4 regions of the Streptomyces sp. BPTC-684 genome follow, and region 4 is predicted to be linked to each of the others. Evidence: riboswitches for the same ligand, from Rfam matches in the RefSeq annotation. Region 4 holds a riboswitch; each other region holds the start of a gene.

Region 1 (7,671 bases), 2.6 Mb from region 4:
GCCGGATCGCACCACGAGCGGCGGATCCGCAGTTTCCAGCCGCGCCGCAGCCGGGTGACCACCGGCCAGGGCGAGTACCTGGAGCGGCTGTGGCCGCTGTGGGGGCTCGACATCGACGGGCGCGGCACGCTCGACCTGAAGGCGATGTTCGACGGGCTGCCCGTCGTCCTGGAGATCGGCTTCGGGATGGGCGAGGCGACCGCCGAGATGGCCGCCGCCGACCCCGGCACCGGCATCCTCGCCGTCGACGTCCACACCCCGGGCCAGGGCAACCTCCTGGGCCTCGCCGAGCGCGGCGGCCTCGGCAACGTCCGCGTCGGCAACGGCGACGCGATCATCCTGCTGCGCGAGATGCTGGAGCCCGAGTCGCTCGACGGGCTGCGCGTCTACTTCCCGGACCCCTGGCCCAAGAAGCGCCACCACAAGCGCCGCATCATCCAGCCCGACTTCCTCACCCTCGCCGCACCCCGGCTCAAGCCCGGCGCCGTACTGCACTGCGCCACCGACTGGGAGCCGTACGCCGAGCAGATGCTGGAGGTGCTCAACGCGCACCCCGCGTTCGAGAACACCCAGGCGGACGGCGGCTACGCGCCCAGGCCCGCGTTCCGGCCACTCACGCGCTTCGAGGGGCAGGGCCTCGACAAGGGCCATGTGGTCCACGACCTGCTCTTCACCCGTGTCGCCGAGCTGCCCTCCGCCTGACGGCCGCCCCCACGCACCGTCGCGGATTGTCCGTACCCCTCGTTAGGGTCGTCTGGTGTCGTCCGAGTCACTTCCGCAACGCCAGCCGCCGGGCCCGCTCCAGCCGGTCCCGGAGCGCGGCGCCGAGCCGCGGTTCGACGCCGTGCCGGAGCGCGCCAAGTGGCGCTACCGGCCGCGGCGCGACTTCTGGCGCTCCAGGGCCGTCCGGGCCGGCGCGCTGATCACCCTGCTCGCCCTGTGCGGTCTGGTCATCCTGGCGATCGTGCGGGAGCAGACCGGCACCGAGGGGTTCCTGGTGGGCCTTGCGCTCGCGGTGCTGCCGGTGCCGCTGCTCGGCACCGCGTTCCGCTGGCTCGACCGCGTGGACCCGGGCCCCTGGCGCAACCTGCTGTTCGCCTTCGCCTGGGGCGCCTGCGCCGCCGCGCTTGTGGCGATCATCGCCAACTCGTTCGCGACCAAGTGGATAGCCACCGCGACCGCCGACCCGTCCTCCGCCGACCACCTCGGCGCGACCGTCATCGCGCCGATAGTCGAGGAGAGCGCCAAGGCGGCGGCCGTGCTGCTGCTCTTCCTGTTCCGGAGACGGGATTTCAAGGGGATAGTCGACGGCGTCGTCGTCGCGGGCTTCACCGCGACCGGCTTCGCCTTCACCGAGAACATCCTCTACCTGGGCAACGCCTTCGGCGAGGACCAGGTCAGCCACACCGCGGGCCTCTCCTCGACGACCGCGGCGACCTTCTTCGTACGGATCGTGATGTCGCCGTTCGCGCACCCGCTGTTCACGGTGTGCACCGGCATCGGATTCGGGGCGGCGGCGCTGGCGGTACCGGGCAGCCGCCGGCGCCGGATCGGTCTGCCGGTGCTGGGCCTGCTGTCCGCGATGGGGATGCACGCGCTGTGGAACGGCTCGTCGTCGTTCGGGACGTACGGCTTCTACCTCGTCTACGCCGCGTTCATGGTCCCCGTCTTCGGCCTGCTCACCTGGCTGGCGATCTGGAGCCGCCAGCGGGAGCTGCGCACGGTCGCGGCCGAGCTGCCCGCGTACGCGGCGGCGGGCTGGCTGGGCCCGGCCGAACCACTCGCGCTCTCCTCGATGCGGGCCCGCTCGATGGCCCGCGACTTCGCCTACCGCACCTACGGGGGCAAGCGGGCGGCGCGGACGGTCGCGGAGTACGAGGCGTTCGCGACGGCCCTGGCGTTCCTGCGCCGCCGGGCCCGCCGCGCCCAGGCGGGCCCGGACTTCACGGCCCGCGAGCAGGAGCTGCTGCACCACCTGTGGGAGCGCCGTGCGGTGGCCGGACCCGCGCTGCTCTACGCGGCGGGCGCGGCGGGCCGCCTCTGGATCCCGCCCCAGCCGTACCCCTACGGGCACCGGCCGCCGTACGGACACCAGGCCCCGTACGGACACGACCGGTCCTCCTCCCCGTACAACCCCTATCTGCGCTGAGGCGGCCGACGCCTACGCCGACGCGGTCTTCAGCTCGCTCAGCTCCGCGTCCGTGAGCTCCAGGTCGGCGACCGCGAGGAGCGCGGGCAGCTGCTCGACCGTACGGGCCGAGGCGATCGGGGCGACCACGGTCGGCTGGGCGGCCAGCCAGGCCAGCGCGACGCTCGCGGGCTCGGCGTCGTGCGCCTGCGCGACGCGGTCGAGCGCGGCCAGCACCTTCGCGCCCCGGTCGGTCTCCAGGTGCTTGGCGGCGCTCCCGGCCCGCGCGCTCTCGACGTCCTGGCCCGGGCGGTACTTGCCGGTGAGGAACCCGGAGGCGAGCGCGAAGTAGGGGACGGCGGCCAGGCCCGAGCGGCCGGCGGTGTCCTGGAGGGCGCCCTCGTAGGTGCCGCGCGAGACCAGGTTGTAGTGCGGCTGGAGGGCGACGTACTTGGCCAGGCCCTCGCGGTCGGAGAAGTCCAGCGAGTCCTGGAGCCGCTCCGGGGAGATGTTGGAGGCGGCGACGGCACGTACCTTGCCCTCCCGCACCAGCTGGTCGAGGGCGGTGACGATCTCCTCGACCGGGACGGACTCGTCGTCGAAGTGCGTGTAGTACAGGTCGATGTAGTCCGTGCCGAGCCGGCGCAGCGACGCCTCGGCGGCGGCCTTGATGGTGGGAGCCGCGAGCCCCTTGAACTCCGGGTGCCCGCCGACCTTCGTGGCGACGACGACGTCCGCGCGGTTGCCGCGCGCGGCCAGCCACTTGCCGATGATCTCCTCGGACTCGCCGCCCTTGTTGCCGGGGATCCACGACGAGTACGTGTCGGCGGTGTCCACGAAGTTGCCGCCCGCGGCGGAGTACGCGTCGAGCACCGCGAACGACGCGGCCTCGTCGGCGGTCCAGCCGAAGACGTTGCCGCCGAGGGCGAGCGGGAAGACGGAGAGGTCGGAGGAGCCTAGGGGGCGCAGAGAGGTCATGGGGAGTGAACGGGCGGGCGGGGCACGGCTATTCCGCGCCCCCGCCCGAGGAGCCCCTGCCCGAGGCGCCCCCGCCCCACACGCGCACGTCCTACGGGTTCAGGCCCTTCGACTGCAGCCACGCCATCGGGTCGATGCCCGTGCCGCCCGGGGTGTGCACCTCCAGGTGCAGGTGCGGGCCCGTCACGTTGCCGGTGGCGCCGACGCGGCCGATCGTCTCGCCGGTCGTCACCTTCTGGCCCGCGCTGACCGCGATCGAGGACTGGTGGCAGTACCAGAGCTCCGAGCCGTCCTCCAGCTCGATGACCGTGCGGTAGCCGTACGAACCGGACCAGCCCGCCGACTTGACCGTGCCGCCGTGGATCGCCTTGAGCGGGGTGCCGGTGGGGGCGGCGAAGTCGAGTCCGGTGTGGTGGCCGGAGGACCACATCGAGCCGGCCTCGCCGAACGTCGAGGTGATCGTGTACGAGGCGACCGGGAGCGAGAAGCTCTTGGCGAGCTCGGCGAGCCGCTCCTCCTCCGCCTTCTTGGCGGCGGCCTCCTCGGCGGCCTTCTTCTCGGCCGCCGCCTTCTGCTCGGCGGCGCTCTGCGCGGCCTTCGCCTCGGACGCCGCCTTCACGGCCGCGGCCTTCTCGGCGGTCGCCTTCGCCTCGGCCTCGGCGTCGTTCTGCTGCTGCTCGGCCTGCTGGAGGATGCGGGCGCGCAGGGCCTCGCCGGCGCCGGTGGCGCCCTGCTCCGCGTCGGCCCGGGAGACGCCCGCCATGGTGAGGGGGGCGCTCGCGACGGCCTTGTCGGCCTGGGCGGCCGGGGAGGTGTCGGGCTTCTCGTCGTCGCCCGCGATGTCGGATATCAGCGTGCCCACGCCCGGCAGGGACTTGACGTCGGGCAGGTTGTCCGCGACCGAGTCGGGCAGGGATATGGAGACCGGCGGCTTGCTCTGCGCGCTGGCCATGCCGCCCGCGCCGACGGCCGCGATGACGCCGACGCCGAGGACGGTGGAGCTGCGGGCGAGCCCGCCGCGCTGCTTGACGACCCGGTGCCGGCCGCGGGTGGCGACCGATTCCTCGGTGGGGTTCCACTCCTCCCACACCTCGGTGTCACTGGGCGCGGTCCCGTACAGGGAGACGGGGGAAACCGGCGGGGTGCCGAGGGCAGGCTCGTTGGACGCCACGGAGGCGCACTCCTTTCCTTCCTTCTCGCCTACCGGGTTAGCTGACGGGTTCGGAGCAGGAAGGTCTCCTACGGGCACCTCTTCGAAGGTGCAAAGGTGCCCGATTCACCCCAAGTTGGTGGTTCCCCGGTTCCCTTTCGGGATTCGGCGCGTGCGCACGGTGCCGCCTCTGCGACGGCTGGGACGACCGCGCTGCGTTATCGAACGTTAATAGACAGGGGGACCGGATTCCAAGCGGTTCCCCCTGATCGTCGGGGGCAAGAGTTGACGGTGTGTCAATTGTTATGCACAGGGATGCCGTTCGACTACGTACGGTCACGGCACCACCGGCATCGTCCGCCGCCGCTCCGGCTGCCGCACCCCGGGCCGCCCCACCGCGAGCAGCGCCATGTCGTCGCTGGCGCCCCCGCCCGTATGTCTGCGCACGTCGTCGACCAACGCGTCCAGGACCCGGTCGGGGCCCGGGAAGATCCGGCCGCGCAGCCGCTCGTGCGGGTCGTAGAAGACTCCCGGCGGCTCCACCGAGCGCGCCTCGGAGAGGCCGTCGGTGTAGAAGAGCAGCGTCGCCCCGGCCGGGAAGGGGTACGCCTCCGCCCGGTCCGGCCACACCCCCAGCTCCGCCATCCCCAGCGGCAGCGCAGGGTCGGACGGGGTGAGCGCGTCCAGGGCCCCGTCGGCGTGGAGCAGCAGCGGCTCGGGGTGACCCCGGTTCACCAGTCGTACGGGCCCGGCGCCGCGCGGGATCTCGGCGAGCACGGCCGTGGTGAACCCCTCGACGGCGTCCAGGCCGTCGCGCCGGGTGCCCTCCCGGGTCAGCGCGCGCTCCAGGCGCCCGGCCACGGCCTCCAGGGTCGCCTCCTGCTCGGCCGCCTCCCGGAACGCCCCGATGACCACGGCCACCGCCTCCACCGCCTCAAGCCCCTTGCCGCGCACGTCCCCGACGACCAGGCGCACCCCGTACGGCGTGTCCTGGACGGCGAAGAGGTCCCCGCCGATGAACGCGTCGGCCTGGGCCGCCTCGTACCGCGCGGCCACCTGGAGGCCCCCGATGCGCTCGGCGGGCGTCGGCAGCACGGCGCGCTGGGCGGTCTCCGCGATGACCCGGGCCGAGGCGAGCCGCTCACCGCTGCGCCGCAGCATGCGGTTGATGAAGAGGGCGAGCGCGCCGACGGTGGTGACGGTGAACAGCTCGCTGACCGCCTCGCCGGTGCTGGGGATGTCGTGCAGATACTCCGTGACCAGCACCGCCCCGACCGCCGACGCACCCGCGACGGCGGTGCCGACCGGTCCGAAGAAGGGGGCCGCGATCAGGGGCGCGGCCGCGAAGAGGGCGGCGGCGGTCAGATCGGGCGGCGTCGCCACGTCGAGGACGACCCCGACGACCAGGAGCAGCGCGGGCAGCACGCGCACCAGGGCGAGGCGCCGGGAGCCGTCCCGGCCGCCGCCGTCCGATCGCTGCCGCACCCGTGGCCTCCAGCCCGTCCGCAGGGCAGCGGCGTTCCGCGCCCCACCCAGGGTGCCGGGCCTCTCCGCCAGCGGCGACCTCACCTCGGCCAACCGGGTGCGGCCTCAGTGGCGCTCCGCGCCCGTCGCGATCAGCCGCGCCCGGCACCTGCGGGGCCCGGCCCGGCCCCGTACACAGGTCCCCCGGGCATGGCGTCGGGCCGCCGGGGCGCCGTGGACGGAGGGGACGCCGCCCTTCGTGTACGAGGGGGCGGTCACCCAGGGCGCGGCCGGCGACAGGGGCAGCGACAGCGGCAGGGACAGACACATCAGCAGCGCGCACAGGGCGACGAACAGCGGCACGGCGGGCACCTTCCGCCGCCTCGCCGCTCGCAGCAGCCCCGCCATGTGGTCACGCATAGCATCCGTGAGACTACTTGACGTACATCTCTCGGCCGGTGAGGTGCCGCTGGGCGCTTCACGACCCGCACGCCGGAACTTGACGTCGCGCGAAGGCCGACCGCAGGCTCGTGGCCCATGCACGAACTTCGCTCGACCGCCGCCCTGCCGTCCGACCCGCCGCTCCTGTGGGCCGCCCAGGGCCTGACCGGGCCCTCCCGCGCCTGGGCGAGCGAGGACGGCCGCGCCTTCGCCGTCGCCGCCCCCGATCTGTCCCGCCACGACCGGCTGGCCGTCTCGGGGCCCGTCGGGTCGCTGGCCCCGCTGGTCGCCTCGGTGCTCGCCGAGACCGGCCCGTCCTACCGCCCGCTCGGCGACGAGACGACCGTGCGGGCGCTGGTGGAGGCACTGCCGGAGCTGCGCACGGTGGCCGCGTTCGGCTGGATGGGCCGTACCCGCCCCCTGTCGCCCACCGAGGCGGGCGCGGCGGACGAGGGCAAGGCGTGCTGGCTGGCGGACGACGACGCCGAGGAGATCACCGCGCTGCTCGCCGAGGCCTTCCCCGGCTCGTACGCGCTGCCGGGCGCGCCGGGCGTCGAGCGGTGGGCGGGCACCCGGGACGACGCGGGCCGCCTCACCGCCGTCGCCGCGCTCGCCTGGTCGTCCCCCGAGGTCGGGCTGCTCGCGGGGGTCGCCGTGCACCCGTCGGCGCGGGGCCGGGGCCTGGCCCGTACGGTCGTCGCCAAGGTGCTCGCCGAGGCGCTGGCCGCGCACGGGACGGCGGGCCTGATGGTGGACGGCGCCAATGACGCGGCGATACGCCTGTACGAGGACCTGGGCTTCGCGTACCGGCGCTTCCTGGCGGCGGAACTGGCGGTATAGCCGGGGCGGCCCGGGAATGCCTGAGGCCCGGCACATTCTCATGTGCCGGGCCTCAGGGCTTCAGTAGCGGGGACAGGATTTGAACCTGCGACCTCTGGGTTATGAGCCCAGCGAGCTACCGAGCTGCTCCACCCCGCGTCGGTAAACACAACTGTACGGCATGCGGGGCGGTGCTCCGTACCGCTTTACGAGGAGCCCGTGCGCGGGGCCTCCGCCCCCGCCGACCAGTGGCCCCGCGAGGCGGCCAGCACGAACCCCGGCCCGAAACCGATGATCAGGCCCGACTGCCGGTCGCCGGGGGCCTGCGCGAAGGTGCGGGCCAGCACGTCGAGGACGGCGGAGCCGCCCAGGTTCCCGTTGGCGGCCAGGCTCGCCCAGGCGTGCCGCAGATCGCCGTGGTCGCGGTCGCCGTCCAGGCCGAACCCGGCGGCCGCGTCCTCCAGGATCCGGGGCCCGCCGGGGTGGACGACCGCGAACTCCAGGGCCCGGCCGCTGCCGCCGAGCCATTTGCGCACCGCCGGGAGGCTGTCGCTGAGCGCGGTGGTCGCGGCGGCCGTGGAGTCGAAGTGCAGCCCGGCGGCCGTGAGGCGGCCCCGGTAGCGGTCGATGCTGTCGGGCAGGACGTACTCGAAGGTGTCCTCGATGACGAAGCTGGGCCCGCTCCAGGCCG
Region 2 (7,671 bases), 700 kb from region 4:
TTGACGTCGGCGATGCCCTGGAGCTTCTTCGAGCCGACCAGGTCCTTGATCTTGGAGATCACCTTCTCCGGGCCCACCGTGAACGGCAGTTCCGTGACGACCAGGCCCTTGCGGCGGGCCGTCACGTTCTCCACCGACACCTTGGCGCGGATCTTGAAGGTGCCGCGGCCCGACTCGTACGCGTCCTTGATGCCGGACAGGCCGACGATCCGGCCGCCGGTCGGCAGGTCGGGGCCGGGGACGAAGCGCATCAGCGCTTCCAGGTCCGCGTTCGGATACCGGATCAGGTGGCGGGCGGCGGCGATGACCTCGCCCAGGTTGTGCGGCGGCATGTTCGTGGCCATGCCGACCGCGATCCCCGTCGCGCCGTTGACCAGCAGGTTCGGGAACGCGGCGGGCAGGGCCACCGGCTCCTGCTCCTGGCCGTCGTAGTTCGGGGAGAAGTCGACGGTGTCCTCGTCGATCGACTCCGTCATGAGCGAGGTGGCGTCGGCCATCCTGCACTCGGTGTAGCGCATCGCGGCCGGCGGGTCGTCGTTGCCGAGCGAGCCGAAGTTGCCGTGGCCGTCGACCAGCGGCAGGCGCATGGAGAAGGGCTGAGCCATCCGCACCAGCGCGTCGTAGATCGACGCGTCGCCGTGCGGGTGGAGCTTGCCCATGACCTCGCCGACCACGCGCGCGCACTTCACGTAGCCGCGCTCGGGGCGCAGGCCCATCTCGTTCATCTGGTAGACGATGCGGCGGTGGACCGGCTTCATGCCGTCGCGGGCGTCCGGCAGGGCCCGCGAGTAGATCACCGAGTAGGCGTACTCGAGAAAGGAGCCCTGCATTTCGTCCACGACGTCGATGTCGAGGATCTTCTCCTCGAAATCGTCCGGCGGCGGGGTCTTCGTGCTGCGGCGGGCCATCGCGGCTGTGGCTCCTTCACCAACGAGTTCTTCTTAGCGACCACCAACAAGGTCTGCTGCTGACGCCGACCATTGTGGACCGTCCCACTGACAACGCCGACCGCGACCCGGGAACTTCGCCAGGTGTCGGTGCGCTTGCATACAGTGGCAGGACTTCTTCACCGCGATCGAAGGGACGTACATGCCCATGGGTCACACGGCCACCGCCCAGGCCGGCTCCGGCGGCCTGACAGCGACCGAGCACCGGCTGGCCAACGGCCTGCGCGTGGTGCTCTCCGAGGACCACCTGACCCCGGTCGCCGCGGTCTGCCTCTGGTACGACGTGGGTTCCCGCCACGAGGTCAAGGGCCGCACGGGCCTGGCTCACCTCTTCGAGCACCTGATGTTCCAGGGCTCGCACCAGGTCCACGGAAACGGTCACTTCGAGCTGGTGCAGGGCGCGGGCGGCTCGCTCAACGGCACCACCAGCTTCGAGCGCACCAACTACTTCGAGACCATGCCCACGCACCAGCTGGAGCTGGCGCTGTGGCTGGAAGCCGACCGCATGGGCTCCCTGCTCTCCGCCCTGGACGACGAGTCCATGGAGAACCAGCGCGACGTCGTCAAGAACGAGCGCCGCCAGCGGTACGACAACGTGCCGTACGGCACGGCGTTCGAGAAGCTCACCGCCCTTGCCTACCCCGAGGGCCACCCGTACCACCACACGCCGATCGGCTCCATGGCCGACCTGGACGCGGCGACGCTGGAGGACGCCCGGAACTTCTTCCGTACGTACTACGCGCCGAACAACGCGGTCCTCTCGGTCGTCGGCGACATCGACCCGGAGCGCACCCTCGCCTGGATCGAGAAGTACTTCGGCTCCATCCCGACCCACGACGGCAAGCAGCCGCCGCGCGACGGCGCGCTGCCCGGCGTCATCGGCGAGCAGCTGCGCGAGGTCGTCCACGAGGACGTCCCCGCGCGCGCCCTGATGGCCGCCTACCGGCTGCCGCACGACGGCACGCGCGAGTGCGACGCCGCCGACCTGGCGCTCACCGTCCTCGGCGGCGGCGAGTCCTCCCGCCTGCACAACCGCCTGGTGCGCCACGACCAGAGCGCCGTGGCGGCCGGGTTCGGCCTGCTGCGGCTGGCCGGCGCGCCCTCGCTCGGCTGGCTGGACGTGAAGACGTCCGGCGGCGTCGAGGTCCCCGACATCGAGTCGGCCGTCGACGACGAGCTGGCCCGGTTCGCCGAAGAGGGCCCCACGGCCGAGGAGATGGAGCGCGCCCAGGCCCAGCTGGAGCGCGAGTGGCTGGACCGGCTCGGCACGGTCGCGGGCCGCGCCGACGAACTGTGCCGGTACGCGGTGCTGTTCGGCGACCCCCAGCTCGCCCTGACCGCCGTCGACCGGGTGCTCGACATCACCGCCGAGGAGGTGCGGGACGTGGCCCGGGCCACCCTGCGCCCGGACAACAGGGCGGTGCTGGTGTACGAGCCGACGACCGCCGAAGCAGATGACGCGGCCGACGCCGACGCCAAGGGAGCAGAGCAGTGAGCGAGACCGGCGTGACCATGCAGTTCCACCCCCAGCCGGCCGCCGGCACCGCGCGTCCCTGGGCGTTCCCCGCCCCCGGCCGCGCCACCCTGCCCAACGGGCTCACCGTGCTGCGCTGCGACCGCCCCGGCCAGCAGGTCGTGGCCGTCGAGATCTTCCTCGCCGCCCCGCTGGACGCCGAGCCGGCGGGCCTGGACGGCGTCGCCACGATCATGGCGCGCGCGTTCTCCGAGGGCACCGACAAGCGCTCCGCCGAGGAGTTCGCCGCCGACCTGGAGCGCTGCGGCGCCACCCTGGACGCGCACGCGGACCACCCCGGCGTGCGGGTCTCCCTCGAAGTGCCGGTCTCCCGGCTGCCCAAGGCGCTCGGCCTGCTCGCGGAGGCGCTGCGCGCCCCCGCGTTCGCCGACGCGGAGGTCGACCGGCTGGTCCGCAACCGCCTGGACGAGATCCCGCACGAGCTGGCCAACCCGGCCCGCCGCGCCGCCCAGCAGCTCTCCAGGGAGCTCTTCCCGGCCACCGCGCGCATGTCGCGCCCGCGCCAGGGCACCGAGGAGACCGTCACGCGGATCGACGCGTCGGCGGTGCGGGCCTTCTACGAGGCGTACGTACGCCCGGCGGCGGCCACCGCGGTGGTCGTGGGCGACCTGGGCGCCACCGACCTGGACGCGGTCCTGGCGGACACCCTGGGCGCCTGGACCGGCACCCCGGCCGTGGAGCGCCCGATGCCCCCGGTCACCGCCGACGACACCGGCCGCGTGGTCATCGTCGACCGGCCCGGCGCCGTCCAGACGCAGCTGCTGATCGGCCGGATCGGCCCGGACCGCCACGACCGGGTCTGGCCCGCCCAGGTCCTCGGGACGTACTGCCTGGGCGGCACGCTCACCTCCCGCCTGGACCGCGTCCTGCGCGAGGAGAAGGGCTACACGTACGGAGTGCGGGCGTACGGACAGGTGCTGCGCTCCGGCGCGGAGGGCACCGGCGCTGCCATGCTCGCCATCAGCGGCTCGGTCGACACGCCCAACACCGGCCCGGCCCTCGACGACCTGTGGACGGTGCTGCGCAAGCTCGCCGCCGAGGGTCTCGACGACGCCGAGCGGGAGACCGCCGTGCAGAACCTGGTGGGCGTGGCCCCGCTCAAGTACGAGACGGCGGCCGCCGTCGCCGGGACGCTGGCCGACCAGGTCGAGCAGCACCTCCCGGACGACTTCCAGGCGCAGTTGTACGCGCGGCTGGCCGACACGGGCACCGTGGAGGCCACCGCGGCGGTCGTCAGCGCCTTCCCGGTGGACCGTCTGGTGACCGTCCTGGTCGGTGACGCGGCGCAGATCGAGGAGCCGGTCAAGGCGCTCGGCATCGGTGAAGTCACCGTCGTCGCGGGCTGATTGAGCCACCCGCCGGGGCTGTCCCGCAGGCGGGCGGACGAGGTGGGTGAGGACCCCGGTGGCCGAGTGGCCGTCGGGGTCCTCCCTTATGTCCGGTTTATTGGGGAGGTTGCCTGTCTGTCATGTGGCGTGCGCTACAAAAAGACGTGTCTGTTTGGTGATTGAAAGATCGGCCGTCTAGCGTCGGTCGGGCTGTCCGTCACCACCCGTCGCAGCCGCGGCACCGGACAGCGATCGCCGAGTCCCCAACTGGCGCGAGCCAGGGGAGCCGGGGACCCACTCAGTCCCTGGGGTGAATCGGACGCCTCCGCCCGCGGAGGGGCCCGTAGGAGACCTTCCAGCTCCGAACCCGTCAGCTAACCCGGTAGGCGAGATGGAAGGAAAGGACACCGCCTCTCCATGGCGTTCACCCGTGCCACCGGGAAACACCGTCGTCCGAGCGCCGTGTCGCGCAAGAGCGCGAACATAGCGGGCATCGCCACCCTCGCCACCGCCGGCGTCGTGGGCACCCTCGCCTCCCCGGCCCTGGCCGCCGAGAACGCGGCGCCCGCCGCGGCCTCCGTCGAGGACACCGGCATCACCCAGGCCATCGTGATCGGCGACTCCCTCGCCGACCGCATCGACGCCCAGGCCGCCGCCCAGAAGCACGCCGCCGACAAGGCCCGCGCCGCCGCCGAGGCGAAGCGCAAGGCCGAGGCGAGGGCCAAGGAGGAGCGCGAGGCCAAGGAGCGCGCCGCCCGCGAGGCCGAGCGCAAGCGCCTCAACTCCTTCGTCGCCCCGATCGACGGCGGTTACGTCTCCACCGGCTACAAGACCGGCGGCTCGATCTGGTCCTCCGGCAGCCACACCGGCATCGACTTCCATGCGGGCGAGGGCACCTCGGTGCACGCCGTCGGCCTGGGCACCGTCGTCGAGGCGGGCTGGGGCGGCGCGTACGGCAACAACATCGTGATCCGGATGAACGACGGCACGTACACGCAGTACGGCCACCTGTCGTCCATCGGCGTCTTCGTCGGCCAGCGCGTCGAGCCGGGCCAGCAGATCGGCCTCTCCGGCAACACCGGCAACACCACCGGCCCGCACCTCCACTTCGAGGCCCGCACGGCGCCGACGTACGGCTCGGACATCGACCCGATCGCGTATCTGCGCTCGCACGGCGTCAACGTCTGACGGCCGTCCCCGCACGTTCCACCGGAGCCCCCGGCGCACCCGCGCCGGGGGCTCCGGCGTCCGGGCCGGATGCGGAGAGCCGTCCGTGGCCAAAAGATATGCATTGCATACGGCATGTCACCGGGAATTAACAGCCGCTGGAATAGAGTCGCCGAACAGGCGTCGATCGACCGCGTTTCGCGGGGATTAAGGCGGAGGTTCGGTCATGCGCATTCCGGCGCAATCGGTATGCACGGCAATCCGCGACGACATCGTCGCGGGGCTCTTCGCGCGCGGCAGCCGGCTCACCGAGGAAGTGCTCGCCCGGCGGTACGGGGTCTCGCGCGTCCCGGTCCGCGAGGCGCTGCGCACGCTGGAGTCCGAGGGGTTCGTCACCACGCGCCGGCACGCCGGGGCCTGTGTCGCCGAGCCGACCGAGCAGGAGGCCGCCGACCTGCTCGAACTGCGCGCGATGCTGGAGCCGCTGGCCGCCTCGCGGGCCGCCGCCCGGCGCACCGAGGCCCATCTCAAGGTGCTGCGCGGCCTGGTCAGGCTGGGTCAGGACCGCATCCGGCGGGCCCAGGGCGAGGATCTGCGCTCGCTGGGCGTCTGGTTCCACGAGACGCTCGCCCAGGCCTCCGGCAGCCCCGGCCTCATCGCGCTGCTCACCCAGCTGCGGCACAAGATCGCCTGGATGTACGTGGTGGAGCAGCCCGCGCTGCCCGCCGAGTGCTGGGCGGAGCACGGGGCGCTCGTGGACGCGGTGGCACGCGGCGACGCGGAGCGGGCCAGGTCGCTGGCGGCCCACCACGCCGAGCGTGCGTTTTCCGCCTATCGCCTGCGGCGCCCGGTGGACGTGAGGACTTCGCAACATGCCGTAAACGCCGCGAGCGCCCGCGCTTAACGGGGTCGCCGTATACAAAGGGAGTGCTGGGGCGGGGTTCTTTTGCGCTGCCCGGAATCGCCGCGGGAATTGGCGGCGCGAGCACGAGGCTCGCGCAGTCGTGTATCCCACCCGAATAGAAAGGAGCCGCGGACCCTGAATTCAGGATCCGCGGCTCCTTTCGCGAAGTGCGGTGACGCGCCGGTCCGGGCCGTTCGGCCGACCGGATGCGGTCAGACGGTCTCGGGGAGCTCCTCGAGGCCCTCCGCGACGAGCTTCGCCAGGCGCTCCAGGGCCGCCTCGGCGCCCTCCGCCTCGGAAGCCAGCACGATCTCCTCGCCGCCCTGCGCACCCAGGCCGAGCACCGCGAGCATGGAGGCGGCGTTGACCGGGTTGCCGTCGGCCTTGGCGATCGTCACGGGGACGCCGGAGGCCGTGGCGGCGCGGACGAAGATGGAAGCGGGGCGGGCGTGCAGGCCCTCGGCCCAGCCGACATTGACGCGGCGCTCAGCCATGGTGATGCCCTTCGAAATCTCTGACGGTTGTCTAGACCAGTCTCTCATGTCCTGCGGAGTGCTCGTGCCGACGTCGGTCCCGGATCCGGCGGCCCTTCGGCCCTGGCCGCCGTCTCCACCCTGCCCCCTACCTTGACCTGACCGCAGCGGCCCCGCGACCCGTAGGCTGCCGGTATGCAGGCTCCCCAGGAGAAGACGCAGGACCCCGCGTACCCGGCCCACTGGGAGGCCGACGTCGTGCTGCGCGACGGGGGGACCGCGCGGATCAGGCCCATCACGACCGACGACGCGGAGCGGCTCGTCTCGTTCTACGAGCAGGTGTCGGACGAGTCCAAGTACTACCGCTTCTTCGCGCCCTACCCCCGGCTGTCGGCGAAGGACGTGCACCGCTTCACCCATCACGACTACGTGGACCGCGTCGGGCTCGCGGCGACGGTGGGCGGCGAGTTCATCGCGACCGTCCGCTACGACCGGATCAACGCGCAGGGCAGGCCGGCCTCGGCGCCGGCCGACGAGGCCGAGGTGGCGTTCCTGGTCCAGGACGCGCACCAGGGGCGCGGGGTCGCCTCCGCGCTGCTCGAACACATCGCGGAGGTCGCGCGCGAGCGGGGGATCCGGCGGTTCGCGGCGGAGGTGCTGCCCGCCAACAACAAGATGATCAAGGTGTTCACTGACGCGGGCTACCAGCAGAAGCGTTCCTTCGAGGACGGCTCGGTCCATCTCACGCTCGATCTGGAGCCGACCGCCGAGTCGCTGGCCGTGCAGCGCGCCCGCGAGCAGCGCGCGGAGGCGCGCTCGGTGCAGCGGCTGCTCGCCCCCGGCTCGGTGGCCGTGATCGGCACCGGGCGCGCGCCCGGCGGCGTGGGCCGCACGGTGCTGCGCAACCTGCTCGGGGCGGGGTTCACCGGACGGGTGTACGCGGTCAACAGGGCCTTCCCGGAGGGCGGTTCCGAGGTCGACGGCGTACGTGGAGTCCGCTCGCTCGGCGACATCACCGAACAGGTCGACCTCGCGGTGGTCGCGGTCCCGGCCGAGCGGGTGCCGGAGGCGGTCGCGGAGTGCGGCGAGCACGGGGTGCAGGGCCTTGTGGTCCTGTCCGCCGGGTACGCCGAGAGCGGCGCGGCCGGACGCGAGCGCCAGCGCGAACTGCTGCGGCAGGTGCGGTCGTACGGCATGCGGCTGATCGGCCCCAATGCCTTCGGCGTCATCAACACCGCACCCGGCACGCGCCTGAACGCCTCGCTCGCCCCCGAGCCGCCGCAGCGCGGCCGGATCGGCCTGTTCACCCAGTCGGGCG
Region 3 (7,671 bases), 3.7 Mb from region 4:
GAGAATGCGGTACGGGAACAGGGACGTTCCGCGTGGACGTTCGGAAAACTGCTCAACTACGGCCTGGACGGGATGATCTCGTTCAACAACAAGCCGCTGCGGGCCGCCGTCTATCTGGGCATGCTGCTGCTCGGGATCGCCACGGCGTATTCCGCGTGGATCGTCGGTGTCGCGATGGTGAACGGCGTGGACACCCCCGGATATGTCACCCTGCTCGTGGTGGTCACCGCGCTGGCCGGAGTGCAGATGGTGATGCTGGGCGTGGTCGGTGAATACGTCGGCCGCATCTATTACGAGGTCAAGCGCCGTCCGCACTTCCTGGTGCAGGCGACGAACGTTTCCGGCCAGGAAGGCGGCGGCGTGCCGCGCCAGCAGGAGCGGCAGAGCGGCACGGACCGGGAGTTCGCCCGCCGATGAAGTCCGGAACCGCCGCCCAGATAGTCCGGTTCGCCCTGGTGGGCGTGGTGAACACGGGCACGTACTACGGCCTCTACCTGCTCTTCCTGCCCTGGGTGCCGTACGTCGTCGCCCACATCACGGCCTTCCTGCTGGCCATGGTGGGCTCCTTCTTCCTCACCTCGTACTTCACCTACCGCACCCGGCCCACCTGGCGGAAGTTCCTGCTCTTCCCGCTCACCAACGCGGCCAACTTCGTGATCACCACGACCGGGATGTACGTCCTGGTGGACCTGCTCGGCCTCAGCAGCACCTGGGCTCCGCTGATCGCCGCCGCGGCGGCCATTCCGGTCACCTTCGTCCTCTCCCGGACGATCATGCTGCGCCCCGAGACTCCCGCCACGACCGAATCGTTGGGCGAATCAGTGGCCCGCGCCACGCCAACTGCCTAACATCGATCACCGCAAGGTCATCAGGTCGCTGCACTGTCGCACGATCCGCCGGGAGGCTCCTTTGCACCGCCGCCGTCGCACCGCACTCGCCCTCTCCGTCGCGCTCCTCGGCGCGGGCCCACTCCTGACCGCCTGCGGCAGCGAGGCCCACCCGGGCGCCGCGGCCGTCGTCGGGGGTGACCGGATCCCGGTCTCCGCGCTCCAGGCCCAGGTCAAGGACGTCCGTACGGCGCAGCAGGCCTCGCCGCAGGCCGCCCAGCTGATCAAGAACACCGGCCAGCTCAGCCGAGCCAAGCTGCACGGCCTGATCTTCGACCGGGTGCTCGACCGGGCCGCCGCCGACGCCGGGGTGAGCGTCACCCGCAAGCAGCTCCAGGACGCCCGGGCCGCGATGGCCCAGCAGGCCGGCGGCGAGAAGGCGTTCGCGGACATGCTCCTCCAGCAGCGCGGCGTCGCCCCCGACCAGATCGACGACGCGGTGCGCGAGCAGGTCCAGCTGACCGCGCTGGCCGCCGCGACCGGCGCCGACCTGTCCACCCCGCAGGGCCAGGCCGCCGTCACCAAGACGCTCACCGAGGCGTCGAAGAAGCTCAAGATCGACGTCAATCCGCGGTACGGGACGTGGGACGACAAGGCGATCCAGCTCGCCGACACCAAGACGCCGTGGATCGCCCAGGTCACCAAGAACGGACCCCAGGAGGAGGCCCCGGTCACCGGGTGACCGGTCGGGTAGGTTCGAGAGGTGACTCTCGAAGAACCCGGCCGCGTCGTCCTGCTCACCGCCAGCCACCGGGTGGCGCCCGGACTGCTGTCCTGGCCCGCGTGGCAGACGCTGCGCGCCGCCGACCGGGTGCTCTGCGCCGACCCCGGGCACCCGCAGCTGCCGTATCTGCGCGAGGCGGGCGTCGAGGTCGAGCTCGCGGAGCCCGAGGCGCGGGAGCTGGTCGAGGCGTGCGCCGGGGGCCGTACGGTGGTCGTCCTCCCCTCCGGCGAGGGCGACCGGCGGCTCACCGACGGCCTCGCCCGGCTCGCGGGCTCGGGCAGGGTCGCCATGCCCGACCTGGAGCTGCTGCCGGGCTCGTACGACCTGCCGGGAGCCCGGCTGCTCGACCTCGTCCAGGTCATGGACCGGATCCGGCGCGCGTGCCCGTGGTCGTCCCAGCAGACCCACAAGGGCCTGGCGAAGTACGCCCTTGAGGAGGCGTACGAGCTGGTCGAGGCGGTGGAGGAGGGCGACCGCGACGAACTGCGCGAGGAGCTCGGCGACGTGCTCCTCCAGGTGGTCTTCCACGCCCGGATCGCCGAAGAGGACCCGGAAGAGCCGTTCTCGGTGGACGACGTCGCCGGGACGATCGTCGAGAAGCTGATCCACCGCCACCCGCACGTCTTCGGCGACGAGCGCGCCGAGACGCCGGAGGAGGTCAAGGAGCACTGGCTGCGGCAGAAGGCGGCCGAGAAGCAGCGCGACTCGGTGACCGAGGGCATCCCGCTCGGCCAGCCCGCCCTGGCCCTGGCGGCCAAGCTCGCCTCCCGCGCCCGTATCGCCTCCCTGGACGTCCCCCTGCCGTCCGGCGAGGGCATCGGCTACCGCCTGCTCGCCCTCGCGGCCGCGGCGGAGGCCGACGGCACGGACCCGGAGGCGGCGCTGCGCGCGGCGGCCCGCGCGTACCGGGACGCGATCCGCACGGCGGAAGGGGCCTGACGGCGGTGAGCCCCTCGACCCCGCCCGGCCAGGACCCCGCGCCCGGGAACCCGTCCACCCCCGAGATGTTCACCTGGGAGTTCGCCACCGACCCGTACCCCGTCTACGGGTGGCTGCGGGAGCATTCGCCCGTGCACTGGACCAAGTTGCCCAGCGGGGTCGAGGCTTGGCTCGTGACGCGGTACGCGGACGCCAAGCAGGCGCTCGCCGACCAGCGGCTCTCCAAGAACCCCGCGCACCACGACGAGCCCGCGCACGCCAAGGGCAAGACCGGCATTCCGGGCGAGCGCAAGGCCGATCTGATGACGCATCTGCTCAACATCGACCCGCCGGACCACACCCGGCTGCGGCGGCTGGTGTCGAAGGCGTTCACTCCCCGTACGGTCGCCGAATTCGCGCCCCGGGTACAGGAGTTGACCGACGAGCTCATCGACCGGTTCGCGGCGGAGGGGACGGCCGACCTCATCCACGAGTTCGCCTTCCCGCTGCCCATCTACGCCATCTGCGACCTGCTCGGCGTGCCGCGCGAGGACCAGGACGACTTCCGCGACTGGGCCGGGATGATGATCCGGCACGGCGGCGGCCCGCGCGGCGGCGTGGCCCGCTCGGTCAAGAAGATGCGCGGGTACCTGCTCGAACTCATCCACCGGAAGAGGGAGAACCCCGGCGACGACCTCATCTCGGGCCTCATCCGCGCCAGCGACCACGGCGAGCACCTCACCGAGAACGAGGCCGCCGCGATGGCCTTCATCCTCCTGTTCGCCGGTTTCGAGACGACCGTGAACCTCATCGGCAACGGCGTGTACGCGCTGCTGCGCAACCCGGACCAGCGCGAGCGGCTCCAGGCCTCGCTCGCGGCCGGGGAGTTGGACCTGCTGGACACCGGCGTCGAGGAACTGCTGCGCTACGACGGGCCCGTGGAGCTCGCGACCTGGCGGTTCGCCACCCGGCCGCTGACGATCGGGGGTCAGGACATCGCCGCCGGCGACCCGGTGCTCGTCGTCCTCGCCTCCGCCGACCGCGACCCCGAGCGGTTCCGCGACCCCGACGCGCTCGACCTCGGCCGCCGTGACAACCAGCACCTCGGCTACGGCCACGGCATCCATTACTGCCTGGGCGCACCGCTCGCCCGCCTGGAGGCGAAGACCGCGCTGGCCACCCTGTTGCGCCGCCTTCCTGACCTGCGGCTCGGGGCGGATCCTGCCGATTTGCGCTGGCGCGGCGGGCTCATCATGCGCGGACTGCGCACGCTTCCGGTCGAGTTCACACCCCACCAGAACTGACGATCCGTCATAACTGTGACTTTGGCGTTATCGCGGGTGCATCGACTTGTGACAAGCGTTCGAGTACGGCTACGTTCACCCCTCGACTCGGGAACCGGGCTCAACGTCCGGCTCGTCAGTCACAGACGTAGTCACACGGAAGGCCACAGCATGCGCTCCGGGAACGGACGGCACCGCCGACCCCGCCAGGCTCCCGCACTCGTCGTCGCGGCGGGGGTGACCGGCTCGGCCCTCGCCCTTCCGCTCTTCGCGGCGAGCGGTGCGAACGCCGCCTCCGCGACCACGTGGGACCGCGTCGCGGAGTGCGAGAGCGGCGGCGCGTGGAGCGCCGACTTCGGCAACGGCCTGTACGGCGGGCTCCAGCTCTCGCAGGAGACCTGGCAGGCCTACGGCGGTACGGCGTACGCCGAGCGGCCCGACCTGGCCAGCCGCGCGCAGCAGATAGCCGTCGGCGAGAAGGTGCTCGCGGCGAAGGGCCCCAAGGCCTTCACAAGCTGCTCGGCGGTCTCCGGGCTCACCTCGGGCGCCGGTGCGCCGTCCGTCGACCCGGGCGCCACGCCCTCGCCGTACGTCCCCTCGGAGGAGGGGGCGGCGACCCCGGACGCCGCGACTCCGTCCGCGCCCGCCAAGACGGCTCCGGCGCCCGCGAAGCCGTCCGGCTCGGCCTCCACCGCTCCCAAGCCGTCCACGACGCCGTCCGCGCCGTCCACGGGCGCGAGCGGCAAGCCCGGGTCCACGACGCCCTCCAGCCCGGCCACCGGCTCCCCGGACGCCGCCTCCGGCGGCAAGCACCGCGGCACGCCCGACCCGGCCGAGAGCGGCACCCCCGCGACCACCGAGCCGGGCAATACGGACAACTCCCATGAATCGGGGCGGCACGCCTCGCGAGGTGACGCCGACTCACGTGAGGCGGGTGACGCGCTCACCGAGGGCGGCGACTACACCGTCCGCCCCGGCGACAACCTGTGGGACATCTCGCGCTCGCACAAGGTCGAGGGCGGCTGGTCCGCGCTCTACAAGGCGAACGAGAAGACGATCGGCACCGATCCGAACCTCATCCTGCCCGGCCAGAGCCTTGATCTGGACCCGACAAAGAACCCGACAAAGACGGACAACCCGGCCCCGGCCAAGGGGTAGTTCAGGGGCCTATGTCCACTTCTGCGTAAGTGAGACATGGGTCTCTTTCCGTCAACTGGCGCGTCCCGTCGGTCCGGTACGGGCGATAAGCCCCCGACCTGCGGAAACGGGTGTTGTGGAAGGGGCGTCGGGGGCGATTTCTCCCCGATGTGCCCCTTTGAACATCAGGGGTTGGTGTGTTTACGGTCGGAGCGCTCGTCACCACGGGCCCCTTCGACCGGGAACGCCGAATCCTGCCGCCGGTCGCGGGGAACAGTCGACGCTCGATGCGCCGTAGGCAGGAGCGGGGGACCCAAGGTAAGCGCCGGGCCCGGCCGTTGAGGGACGTACGCCAATGCGGCGAGACGTACGAGACGGCTTGCGGGACCGGCTTGGGGTGAAGACGCGCCTTTCGGGGCGCGGCCGGGCCACTCACTCGCCCGAACCCGACAGCTCACCTCGCAGGCGTCGGTGAGGAGAACTCCATGCTGCTTTCCGGCAAGGGCAAGCACCGTCGCCCGTCCAAGGCCGTCCGCGTCGCCACGCTCGCCGGTGTCACCGGTGCGGCCGTCGCCGCCCCGCTGATGGCCGCGGGCTCCGCCTCCGCCGCCTCGGTCTCCACCTGGGACGCGGTCGCCCAGTGCGAGTCCGGCGGCAACTGGTCCATCAACACCGGCAACGGCTACTACGGCGGCCTGCAGTTCTCGCAGTCCTCCTGGGCCGCGGCGGGCGGCACGCAGTACGCCTCCCGTGCCGACCTGGCCACCAAGGGCCAGCAGATCGCCACCGCCGAGAAGCTGCTCGCGATGCAGGGGCCGGGTGCCTGGTCCTGCGCCGGTGCGGGCAACCTGACGGCCGGTGGCGCGTCCCCGAACGTGGACACGTCCGGCTCCTCCACGACCCCGAAGAAGGCCGCGCCCAAGGCCGCCCCCAAGGCCGCCCCGGCCCCGAAGCGCGAGTCCGCGCCGGCCTCGCGCGGCGAGTCCCGCCCGGCCCCGGTCAAGACCGGCACCGGCGAGTACAAGGTGAAGGCCGGCGACACGCTCGGCTCCATCGCGGCGGCGCACGGCGTGAAGGGCGGCTGGCAGAAGCTGTTCGAGCTGAACAAGGACGTGGTGAAGGACGCGAACCTGATCTACGTGGACCAGCAGCTCCACCTGAGCTAGGCGCGACCTTTTTCGGCCCGGTTTTCGTCTGCGGACCGTGGCTGGCTGAGCGCGCAGTTCCCCGCGCCCCTTATGCATCAGGGGCGCGGGGAACTGCGCGACCAGCCCCCACCGGGCCGCAGGTGATCCACTCAGCTGAAAGCTGAACCCGTCCCGTCCCGCCCCCGGCACGGGGGATTGTTTTGTTCGGGAACATTTTGCCCCCCGTTTCGTCCCACGAGCCGGTCGGTCGGCTGGCCGATGCCCCGGAGGCGGTTAGGCTCAGGGGTGCCGGACCACGCGGCCCGGCGTATTCGCGTCACATCCCAGAAGGAGATGCTCGTGCCGTCCATCGACGTCGTCGTAGCCCGGGAAATCCTGGACTCCCGAGGCAACCCCACGGTCGAGGTCGAGGTCGGCCTCGACGACGGCAGCACCGGCCGTGCCGCCGTCCCCTCGGGTGCCTCCACCGGTGCCTTCGAGGCCATTGAGCTCCGCGACGGCGACCCCAGCCGTTACCAGGGCAAGGGCGTCGAGAAGGCCGTCCTCGCCGTGATCGAGCAGATCGGCCCGGAGCTCGTCGGCTACGACGCCACCGAGCAGCGCCTGATCGACCAGGCGATGTTCGACCTGGACGCCACGGACAACAAGGGCTCGCTCGGCGCCAACGCCATCCTCGGCGTCTCGCTCGCCGTCGCCCACGCCGCCTCCGAGGCCAGCGACCTGCCGCTGTTCCGCTACCTGGGCGGCCCGAACGCGCACCTGCTGCCCGTTCCGATGATGAACATCCTCAACGGTGGGTCGCACGCCGACTCCAACGTCGACATCCAGGAGTTCATGATCGCCCCGATCGGCGCGGAGTCCTTCTCCGAGGCGCTGCGCTGGGGTGCCGAGGTCTACCACACCCTCAAGGCCGTCCTGAAGCGCAAGGGCCTGTCCACCGGCCTGGGCGACGAGGGCGGCTTCGCCCCGAACCTGGAGTCCAACCGCGCCGCCCTCGACCTCATCCTTGAGGCCATCAAGGAGGCCGGCTACGCCCCGGGCAAGGACATCGCGCTCGCGCTCGACGTCGCCGCGTCCGAGTTCTACAAGGACGGCAAGTACGAGTTCGAGGGCCAGTCCCGCTCGGCCGCCGAGATGACCGAGTACTACGAGGAGCTCGTCTCCGCGTACCCGCTGGTCTCCATCGAGGACCCGCTGTACGAGGACGACTGGGCCGGCTGGAAGGTCATCACCGACAAGCTGGGCAGCAAGGTCCAGATCGTCGGCGACGACCTCTTCGTCACCAACCCGGAGCGCCTGGCCCGCGGCATCGAGGAGGGCTCCGCCAACGCCCTGCTCGTCAAGGTCAACCAGATCGGTTCGCTGACCGAGACCCTGGACGCCGTCGAGATGGCCCAGCGCAACGGCTTCAAGTGCATGATGTCCCACCGCTCCGGCGAGACCGAGGACGTCACCATCGCCGACCTCGCCGTCGCGGTGAACTGCGGCCAGATCAAGACCGGCGCCCCGGCCCGCTCGGACCGCGTCGCCAAGTACAACCAGCTGCTGCGCATCGAGGAGATCCTCGACGACGC
Region 4 (7,671 bases):
ACCGAGCGCATCCTCGACCAGGCCGACCGCGACGGCATCATCCTGCTGCACGACATCTACGACGGGACCGTGCCCGCCGTGCCCGGGATCATCGACGCCCTGAAGGCGCGCGGCTTCACCTTCGTGACCGTGCCCCAGCTGCTCTCCCCCGCCGCCCCGAAGCCCGGCCAGCTCTACCGCCCCTGACGCTCCCGCGCCGCACGTGGACGTCCTCCGCGATTTCGCCCTCAGCATGCAACGGTTCTCATAACCCGTTCCGGCAGGCAGAGTTGCGGCCATGAAGCTGCTGATACTGGGTGGTACGGAATTCGTCGGCCGCGCCGTGGCCGAGGCCGCGGTGGCGCGCGGGCACGAGGTGACGGTCTTCCACCGGGGCCGCCACGAGCCGCCCGCGGGCGTGCGGGCGCTGATCGGCGACCGGACCGCCGAGGGCGGTCTGGCGGCGCTCGCCGACGGGCGGTGGGACGTGGTCGTGGACACCTGGTCGGGGGCGCCCTCGGCGGTGCGCGACGCCGCGCGGCTGCTCGCGCAGGGACGCGTCGCCCGGTACGTGTACGTGTCGAGCCGGTCCGTGTACGAGCACCCGGTCCCGGCCGGGGCCGACGAGGGCGCGACGCCGGTCGACGGCTCCCCCGACGACGGGGACGAGGTGGCCTACGCGCAGGCCAAGCGCGGCGGCGAGCTGGCCGCCGTCCAGGAGTTCGGCCCGGACCGCTCGCTCCTGGTGCGCGCGGGGCTGATCCTCGGCCCGTGGGAGAACATCGGGCGGCTGCCGTGGTGGCTGGGGCGCATGGCGCGCGGCGGCGAGGTGCTCGCGCCGGGGCCGCGCGATCTGCCGGTCCAGTTCATCGACGCCCGGGACCTGGCGGAGTGGATCGTCAGCGCGGCCGACTTCGGGCTCTGCGGCCCGTACAACCTGGTCTCCCCGCCGGACCACACCACCATGGGCGAGCTCCTTGAGGCGTGCGCCCGGGTCACCGGCGGCGGCGCCGAGCTGCGCTGGACGGACCCGGAGCCGATCCTGGCCGCCGGGGTCGAGCCGTGGAACCACCTGCCCGTGTGGATCCCGCCGGGCGAGCTGCACGGCACGATGCACGGCTCGAACGTGTGGAAGGCCGTGCTCTCGGGGCTGCGCTGCCGTCCCGTCGAGGAGACGGTCGCCGACACCTGGGCCTGGCTCCAGTCGATCGGCGGCGAGCCGCCGCAGCGGCCGGACCGCCCCCGGGTCGGCCTCGACCCGGAGACGGAACGCAAGCTGCTGCACGGCTAGGCCGTACGTGCGGCGAGCCACCCGTGCGACGGTCCGTCAGGAGATGGAGCAGAACCTGATGGACCGTCAGAGCGGCAGCAGGTCAGGCCTCTTCGGCTCCACGTGGTCGCCCGAGCTCTCGCCGCGCAGCCGTCGTCCGATCCACGGCACCAGGTGCTCGCGCGCCCAGTGGATGTCGTCGCGCCGCACCTCCAGGGTGCCGCGCGGCGGCAGCGGGGGCCACGACTGGTCCGGGTCGGCCGGGATCGGCAGCCCCAGCACCTGGGCGGCGCGCAGCGCGACCCGGGTGTGCCCCTCCGGCGACAGGTGCAGCCGGTCCTCGTCCCACGCCCGCCTGTCCTGCACGGACTTGAGCGACCACAGGTCGAGCACCGGGCACCCGTAGCGGTCCGCGATGGAGCGCACGTGCGCGGTGTACGTGGCGACCTTGCCCCGCAGATGCTTGAAGACCGGCACCCCGCGCGTGTCGAACCCGGTGGTCACCATGACCGTCGGGATCGCGCTCTTCAGGTCGGCCACGGCGCGCTCGAAGCGCTCGGCCACGTCGTCCGGGTCGCTGCCCGGCCGGATGATGTCGTTGCCGCCCGCGCAGAAGCTCACCAGGTCGGGCGCGAGCTCCTTGGCCCGCGGCACCTGCTCCTCGACGATCTGGTCGAGGAGCCTGCCGCGGACAGCGAGATTGGCGTAGCGAAAGGCCCCCTCCGGTCGCTGGTCTGCCAGTAGCACGGCGAACCGGTCCGCCCAGCCGACGAACGCCCCGTCCGGGCCGGGGTCGCCGACGCCTTCCGTGAAGCTGTCGCCGATCGCCGTGTACGACCCGAACGTACCGCTGTTGAATGATCTCGAATCGTCTGCCACGAGACCATATCTTTCCCTTACGGGTGTGACCTACGCGACCGTAAGGAGGGGTTGACGGTGGGTGATATAGACCACCCGGTCAGATCCCCGCAGCGGGAATACACGCCAATTACGGACGTGGCAACGCCCGTCAGAGGCTCGCGCCCTGCCGACGGAGATAGGCGAGCGGGTCGACGTCCGAGCCGTAGTCGGGCGTGGTGCGGATCTCGAAGTGCAGGTGCGGCCCGGTGACGTTGCCGGTGGCGCCGGAGAGCCCCAGCTGCTGGCCCTCGGCCACGGTCTGCCCGGCCGAGACGGAGAGCTGCGAGAGGTGGGCGTACTGGGAGTACATGCCGTCGGCGTGCCGGATGACCACCTGGTTCCCATATGCGCCGCCCCAGCCGGCCGAGACGACCGTGCCCGCGCCGACGGCCTTCACCGTGGTGCCGGTCTCGGCCGCGAAGTCGACGCCCGTGTGGTAGCCGCTGGACCACATGGATCCGGCCATGCGGTACGGGGTGCCAATGCTCACGCTGTCGAGCGGTGCACTGAAGCCGGAGGCGGAGCCCTGGTTCGCGGTGGTGGACGGGGCGGTGTCGGCGGTGGACGCCTCGGGGGCGGAGGCGGCCCGGGACGACTTCGACGTGCGGGTGGCCGACGCCTTCGTACCGGAGTCGTGCGAGCCGCTCGTCTTGGCGGAGCCGTGCGAGGTGGCGCCGCCCGTGGCCTTCGCGCCGAGGACGAGCTTCATGCCCGGGCGGATCAGCGACGGGTCGGAGCCGACGACCTCACGGTTGTCCTTGTAGAGCCGCTGCCAGCCGCCGAGCCGGTGGTCCTCGGCGATCTGCGACAGACAGTCGCCGCTCTTGACCTTGTACGTGGTGGGCGCGGCCTGCGGGGCGGCGGCCGGAGCGGCGGCGAAGGTGCGGGCGGCCTGCTGCGGGGCGGCGGCGGGGGCGGCGGTCTTCACCGCGGCGTGCGCGCCGGTGGCGCCCAGCAGCGGGATGGCGAGCGCGGCGCCGCCCGTACCGGCGGCGACCATGCCCCGGGATATCGGGCTGGACTTGGGACGGCGGTGCTTACCCTTCGCGGGCATGGCGGATTCCTCTCCGGCGCCTGCGAGGTGAGCTGTCGGGTTCGGGCTGGAGCTGCCCGGCCGGGCACCGCGTGCGGTGCTCCGGCTTCACCCCGAGCCGTGCCGGAACTCCGGACGGCGCTTACCTGGGTCCCCCGCTCCTGCCACACGTGGATGGGTGCGGATTCCGAGCGGTGGCAGGATTCGGCGGTCCACCCGGATTGCGGTGACCGTAAGCGAGCCCGGCGGGCCACGACAAGTGCCCATTCGCCTTCGGCATTCCCGGCCGGGAATTCAGCCGGGAATTGCGGTCACCCTGCGTCGACCGGAATTCCCAACACGCCCCGCCGCACGGGGGAATTCATTCGGGGCCGCCACCACGGAACGTCACGGATATGACGCTGCTCACGGGCAACTTCCTTTTCCCGTCGGAGAGATGGACAGGCATCATCAAATCGCCCAATCCGGGCGAAAGCTCCAACCCATTCACCCCTTCACGCCACTTATCGCCCCACTCTGTCCAGTTTCGGTCAGTGCATCCCGATAGGGCTCCTTCCCTCACCAAGAGCGCGAATTCCTTATGCCGGGTGCGCGCCCAGCCGCCGGAAACGGAACACCGCCGCATCAAGATCGCCCCGCAGCCCGGTGTCCAGACCCCGGTGCAGCAATACCGCTCCCCTGTGTACGGCCCCGGTGTCCAGGCACCGATAGGCCGCCGCCGGGTCCAGGCCGCGCAACCGCACGGCCTGGGGCCGCTCCCCGTAGTGCTGGGCCTGGAGGTGGGCGAGGACCACGATGTCGTCGCCGCGCACGTATTGGACGGCGCTGAGCCCGCCGCGCGGCGGCCGCAGCCGGTACTGGGCCCCGAGCTGCACCACCGGCCGGATCGCCTTGTACAGCTCCACCCACCCGCGCGCCTCGGCCAGTTCGGCCTCGCTCCACCGGGTGAGGTCCCCGCCGATGCCGAGCACCCCGGCCATCGCGCTCACGAAGCGGAAGCGCAGGCTGCTGCGGCGGCCGTTGAGCTGGGTGTTGGGGCTGTCGGTGACCCAGGCGGCCATCACCCGGGCCGGGTGCAGCTGGCTGAAGCCGTCCTGGATGGCGAGCCGGTCCAGCGGGTCGGTGTTGTCGGAGGTCCATACCTGGTCCGTACGGGAGAGGATGCCGAGGTCGATCCGGCCGCCGCCGCCCGAGCAGGACTCGAAGTCGACCGAGGGGTGCGCGGCCCGCAGCCGGTCCAACAGGCCGTACAGCGCCTGGACATGCTCGATCCAGAGCTTCTGCGGATACTCCTCGCCGGGCCAGCCCGCGTCGGTGAAGCAGCGGTTGAAGTCCCACTTCACATAGTCGACGGGCGCGCTCGAAAGGAGCCCGTCCAACTGCTCCCAGAGGTACTCCTGGACGTCCGGGCGGGCGAGGTTGAGCACCAGCTGGTTGCGGAACTCGGTGCGCCGGCGTCCGCTCTGGTGCTGCGCCCACTCCGGGTGCGCCCGGTAGAGCGCGCTGTCGGGGTTGACCATCTCCGGCTCGACCCAGATCCCGAACCGCATGCCCAGCGCGTGCACCTCGTCCGCGAGCGGCTTGAGGCCGCCGGGGAAGCGGTCGGCGTTGGGCGTCCAGTCGCCGAGCCCGGCCGCGTCGTGGGTGCGCTCCCCGAACCAGCCGTCGTCGATGACGAACAGTTCGACGCCCATCGCGGCCGCCCGGTGCGCGAGCGCCCGCTGCTGCGGCTCGGAGATGGCGAACCCGGTGGCCTCCCAGGAGTTGAAGAGCACCGGCCGCACCCGCTCGGCGCCCGGGATCACCCGGGCCAGCTGCCAGGCGTGCCACTCCCTGCTGGCCCCGCCGAAGCCGTCCGGGCTCCACAGCCCGGCGAAGACCGGAGTGGTGTACGACGCGCCGGGCGCCAGCGACAGCAACCCGGAGTCGTCGTACCCGGCGCCGCCGCTGATCTGCACCCGGCCGTCCGGCAGGTGCTGTACGGCGATGCGCCAGGACCCGGACCAGCCGAGCGCGCACCCGTACACCTCGCCGCCCTCCTCGGTGGCGGCGCCCTCGGCGTCCAGGGCGACCCAGGGCAGGTGCTGGTGGCCGGTGTGGCCGCGGCGGCTGCCGAGCACCTTGTCGCCGGGCGTGAGCTCGGCCCGTACGAGCCGGGACTCGGCCGCCCAGCGGCCGTGCAGCTGGCCGAGCCGCCAGCCGTCGCGCAGCGGCAGCGTCCACACGGCGGCGTCGGCCCGCAGCAGCTCCAGGTCCGGGTCCCCGGCCGCGCCCTCGTGGGCGACAGTCGCCCAGCGCTCGACGACGTCGGCGTCGTCGCGCATCCGGTAGTGCAGGGTGAGCCCAAGGCGGTGCACGGCGTCGGTGAAGCGCAGCCGCAGCTCGTCGCCGTCGACCGCGGAGCCTGCGAAGGTCCACTCGGTGCCGCGCGTCTGTGGGGTGCGCACGGAGAGCGTGGGGCGCGCGAAACGGGGCCCGCCCTCCACCACGTACTCCTCTTGACCATCCAGTGGTGACTCGAAGGGCCAGTGGGGCGGGAGGGGCTGGGCTGCCAGTGCCTCGGCGTCGGCGAGGGCCAGCCGCGGGCCCCAGTGCAGGTGCAGGAGTTCCCCGTGGTCCGTGAGGTGCAGCGCATAACCACTGGTGCGGCCGGAGAGCAGCCACACCCGTCCGCCGTCCGCGGTCTCGATCATCCCCGACCCCCAGTTCCGCACAGGTACGCACAGGCACGAACACCACCATCAGCATCGGGGTGCCGCACCCGTGAGGGCAACGGGTGCGCGGGGGTCGCCTTCCGGTCCGGCCGTCGAGATGATTGCCCCGGGAACCCATGTCGTATCGTCGGATCGAGGCGGCGTGATCTTTTTTTCGAACCACATCAGGAGCCAACGTGACGCAGCAGACTCCGCAGATCCCTTCGACCGAACCCGAGCTCTCCGGGGTGCGCAACTTCCGTGATGTGGGCGGACTGCCGACCGTGGACGGCCGCCGGCTGCGGCACGGACGGCTCTTCCGCAGCGGCCACCTGGCACACGCGACCGAGCAGGACGCGGCCTTCCTCGCCACCCTGGGGCTGCACACCATCTTCGACTTCCGCAACGCGGCGGACCAGAGGCTGGAGGGCCCGGACGTGGACCTGCCGGGGGTGCGCAATGTGAACATACCGCTGACGGACCCCGCCGACGGGGCCGAGTTCTGGAAGATGGTCCGCGACGGCGACATCAACCAGCTGCGGTCGGTCCTGTCCGACGGCCGGGGCGCCGACCGGATGGCCCGCTCGTACCGGACGATCATCCGCGAGCGCACGGCCGAGCACAGCCGGGTGCTGCACGCGCTCGCCGAGGACAGCGTCCCGGCCCTGATGCACTGCGCGGCGGGCAAGGACCGCGCGGGCCTGTCGATCGCGGTGTCGCTGCTGGCGGTGGGCGTCGAGCGGGAGGCCATCGAGGCGGACTACCTGAAGTCCAACGACCCGCACCGCCGCTACAAGATGCACCGCAGCGACACCTCGGCGGCCGGGCTGAACGCGGAGATCGTGGAGCTGCTCAACCCCCTCTTCGACGCCCGCGCGAGCTATCTGCACGCGGCCTTCGACACGATCGAGGAGACCTGGGGCAGCACGGACCGGTACCTGACCGAGGGCCTGGGCCTGACGGAGGAGACGCGCGAGCGGCTCAAGGACCGCCTGGTCGAGGACGCCGCGTAAGCCGTGCGACGTCTCACTTGCCCACCGTGAACAGGAGGTAGAGGAAGGCCGCGAAGATGTGGCCCGCGATCAAGTAGGCGAAGAGCCGGATCACGAGGCCCCGGGGGAACTTCGTCTCCTGGGTGCTCTCGCCGGACCGTCCCTGGTTCTGCGACATGTCGTACCTCTCAGCCGTGCGGGTGGTGCGGATGCGGATCGGGGCTCTGGAGCAGGGTGTGGACGAACAGGAACGCGGCCCCGCCGTGCGAGACGGCGGAGATCCGGTGCGGGGTGAGCGAGTCGAAGTGCGCGCTGTCGCCGGGGTCGAGCTCGTGCGTGGCGTCGCCGAGGGTGAGCCGCAGCCGCCCGGACAGGACGTGGAGCCACTCCTCGCCCGGGTGGACGCGGACGAGCTCGCGCTGGGTGCCGTACGGGACCTCCACCCGCAGGGCCTGCATGGCCCGGCCCGGGTGGCCCGCCCGGTGGTAGGTCCAGCCGTCGGCCTCGGCGGGCTCGGCGCGGCCGCCCCGGATGACGGGTTCGCGCTCGGGCGGCATCTCGCCGAGCAGCTCGGAGACCGTCGTACCGTAGGTACGGGCGAGCGCGAGCAGCATCGGCAGCGAGGGCTGGCGGGCGCCCGTCTCCAGCCGGGAGAGGTGCGCCGGCGAAAGCCCGGCCCGCGGGGCGGCGGCCTCCAGGGTGAGACCCCGGCGGCGCCGCAGGTCGCGCAGGCGCGGGGCGACATCGGGGAGCGCGGGGCCGGCCGGCTCCCCGGCGCCTTCGGCGGGAGTGCTCATGCACTCC

What was found. A riboswitch is a leader RNA that binds a small molecule or an ion and turns the genes downstream of it on or off. The one in region 4 is predicted to bind cyclic di-AMP.
Region 1: another riboswitch for cyclic di-AMP. It lies ahead of QIY60_RS11870 (M23 family metallopeptidase); the one in region 4 lies ahead of QIY60_RS00375 (M23 family metallopeptidase).
Region 2: another riboswitch for cyclic di-AMP. It lies ahead of QIY60_RS03405 (M23 family metallopeptidase); the one in region 4 lies ahead of QIY60_RS00375 (M23 family metallopeptidase).
Region 3: another riboswitch for cyclic di-AMP. It lies ahead of QIY60_RS16620 (transglycosylase family protein); the one in region 4 lies ahead of QIY60_RS00375 (M23 family metallopeptidase).

Annotation. Positions count from the first base shown of each region.
Region 1 covers NZ_CP124863.1:2,666,981-2,674,651, forward strand. Annotated here, with positions in the region: gene trmB (tRNA (guanosine(46)-N7)-methyltransferase TrmB) at 1-702, shown strand, start outside; gene QIY60_RS11860 (PrsW family intramembrane metalloprotease) at 758-2,149, shown strand; gene QIY60_RS11865 (aldo/keto reductase) at 2,162-3,106, opposite strand; gene QIY60_RS11870 (M23 family metallopeptidase) at 3,198-4,226, opposite strand; cyclic di-AMP (ydaO/yuaA leader) riboswitch at 4,289-4,437, opposite strand; gene QIY60_RS11875 (PP2C family protein-serine/threonine phosphatase) at 4,593-5,741, opposite strand; gene QIY60_RS11880 (hypothetical protein) at 5,847-6,140, opposite strand; gene QIY60_RS11885 (GNAT family N-acetyltransferase) at 6,258-7,001, shown strand; tRNA gene QIY60_RS11890 (tRNA-Met) at 7,066-7,139, opposite strand; gene QIY60_RS11895 (PhlD) at 7,187-7,671, opposite strand, start outside.
Region 2 covers NZ_CP124863.1:775,708-783,378, reverse strand. Annotated here, with positions in the region: gene QIY60_RS03420 (DNA topoisomerase IV subunit A) at 1-908, opposite strand, end outside; gene QIY60_RS03415 (pitrilysin family protein) at 1,090-2,442, shown strand; gene QIY60_RS03410 (pitrilysin family protein) at 2,439-3,827, shown strand; cyclic di-AMP (ydaO/yuaA leader) riboswitch at 4,053-4,213, shown strand; gene QIY60_RS03405 (M23 family metallopeptidase) at 4,227-4,997, shown strand; gene QIY60_RS03400 (GntR family transcriptional regulator) at 5,203-5,880, shown strand; gene QIY60_RS03395 (HPr family phosphocarrier protein) at 6,093-6,374, opposite strand; gene QIY60_RS03390 (GNAT family N-acetyltransferase) at 6,549-7,671, shown strand, end outside.
Region 3 covers NZ_CP124863.1:3,737,136-3,744,806, forward strand. Annotated here, with positions in the region: gene QIY60_RS16590 (glycosyltransferase family 2 protein) at 1-417, shown strand, start outside; gene QIY60_RS16595 (GtrA family protein) at 414-848, shown strand; gene QIY60_RS16600 (SurA N-terminal domain-containing protein) at 910-1,569, shown strand; gene QIY60_RS16605 (nucleoside triphosphate pyrophosphohydrolase) at 1,591-2,550, shown strand; gene QIY60_RS16610 (cytochrome P450) at 2,616-3,833, shown strand; gene QIY60_RS16615 (transglycosylase family protein) at 3,984-4,970, shown strand; cyclic di-AMP (ydaO/yuaA leader) riboswitch at 5,230-5,432, shown strand; gene QIY60_RS16620 (transglycosylase family protein) at 5,435-6,115, shown strand; gene eno (phosphopyruvate hydratase) at 6,431-7,671, shown strand, end outside.
Region 4 covers NZ_CP124863.1:76,860-84,530, forward strand. Annotated here, with positions in the region: gene QIY60_RS00360 (polysaccharide deacetylase family protein) at 1-186, shown strand, start outside; gene QIY60_RS00365 (NAD-dependent epimerase/dehydratase family protein) at 278-1,270, shown strand; gene QIY60_RS00370 (SGNH/GDSL hydrolase family protein) at 1,337-2,128, opposite strand; gene QIY60_RS00375 (M23 family metallopeptidase) at 2,259-3,203, opposite strand; cyclic di-AMP (ydaO/yuaA leader) riboswitch at 3,208-3,373, opposite strand; gene QIY60_RS00380 (alpha-galactosidase) at 3,761-5,875, opposite strand; gene QIY60_RS00385 (tyrosine-protein phosphatase) at 6,073-6,888, shown strand; gene QIY60_RS00390 (DUF6126 family protein) at 6,902-7,045, opposite strand; gene QIY60_RS00395 (helix-turn-helix domain-containing protein) at 7,056-7,664, opposite strand.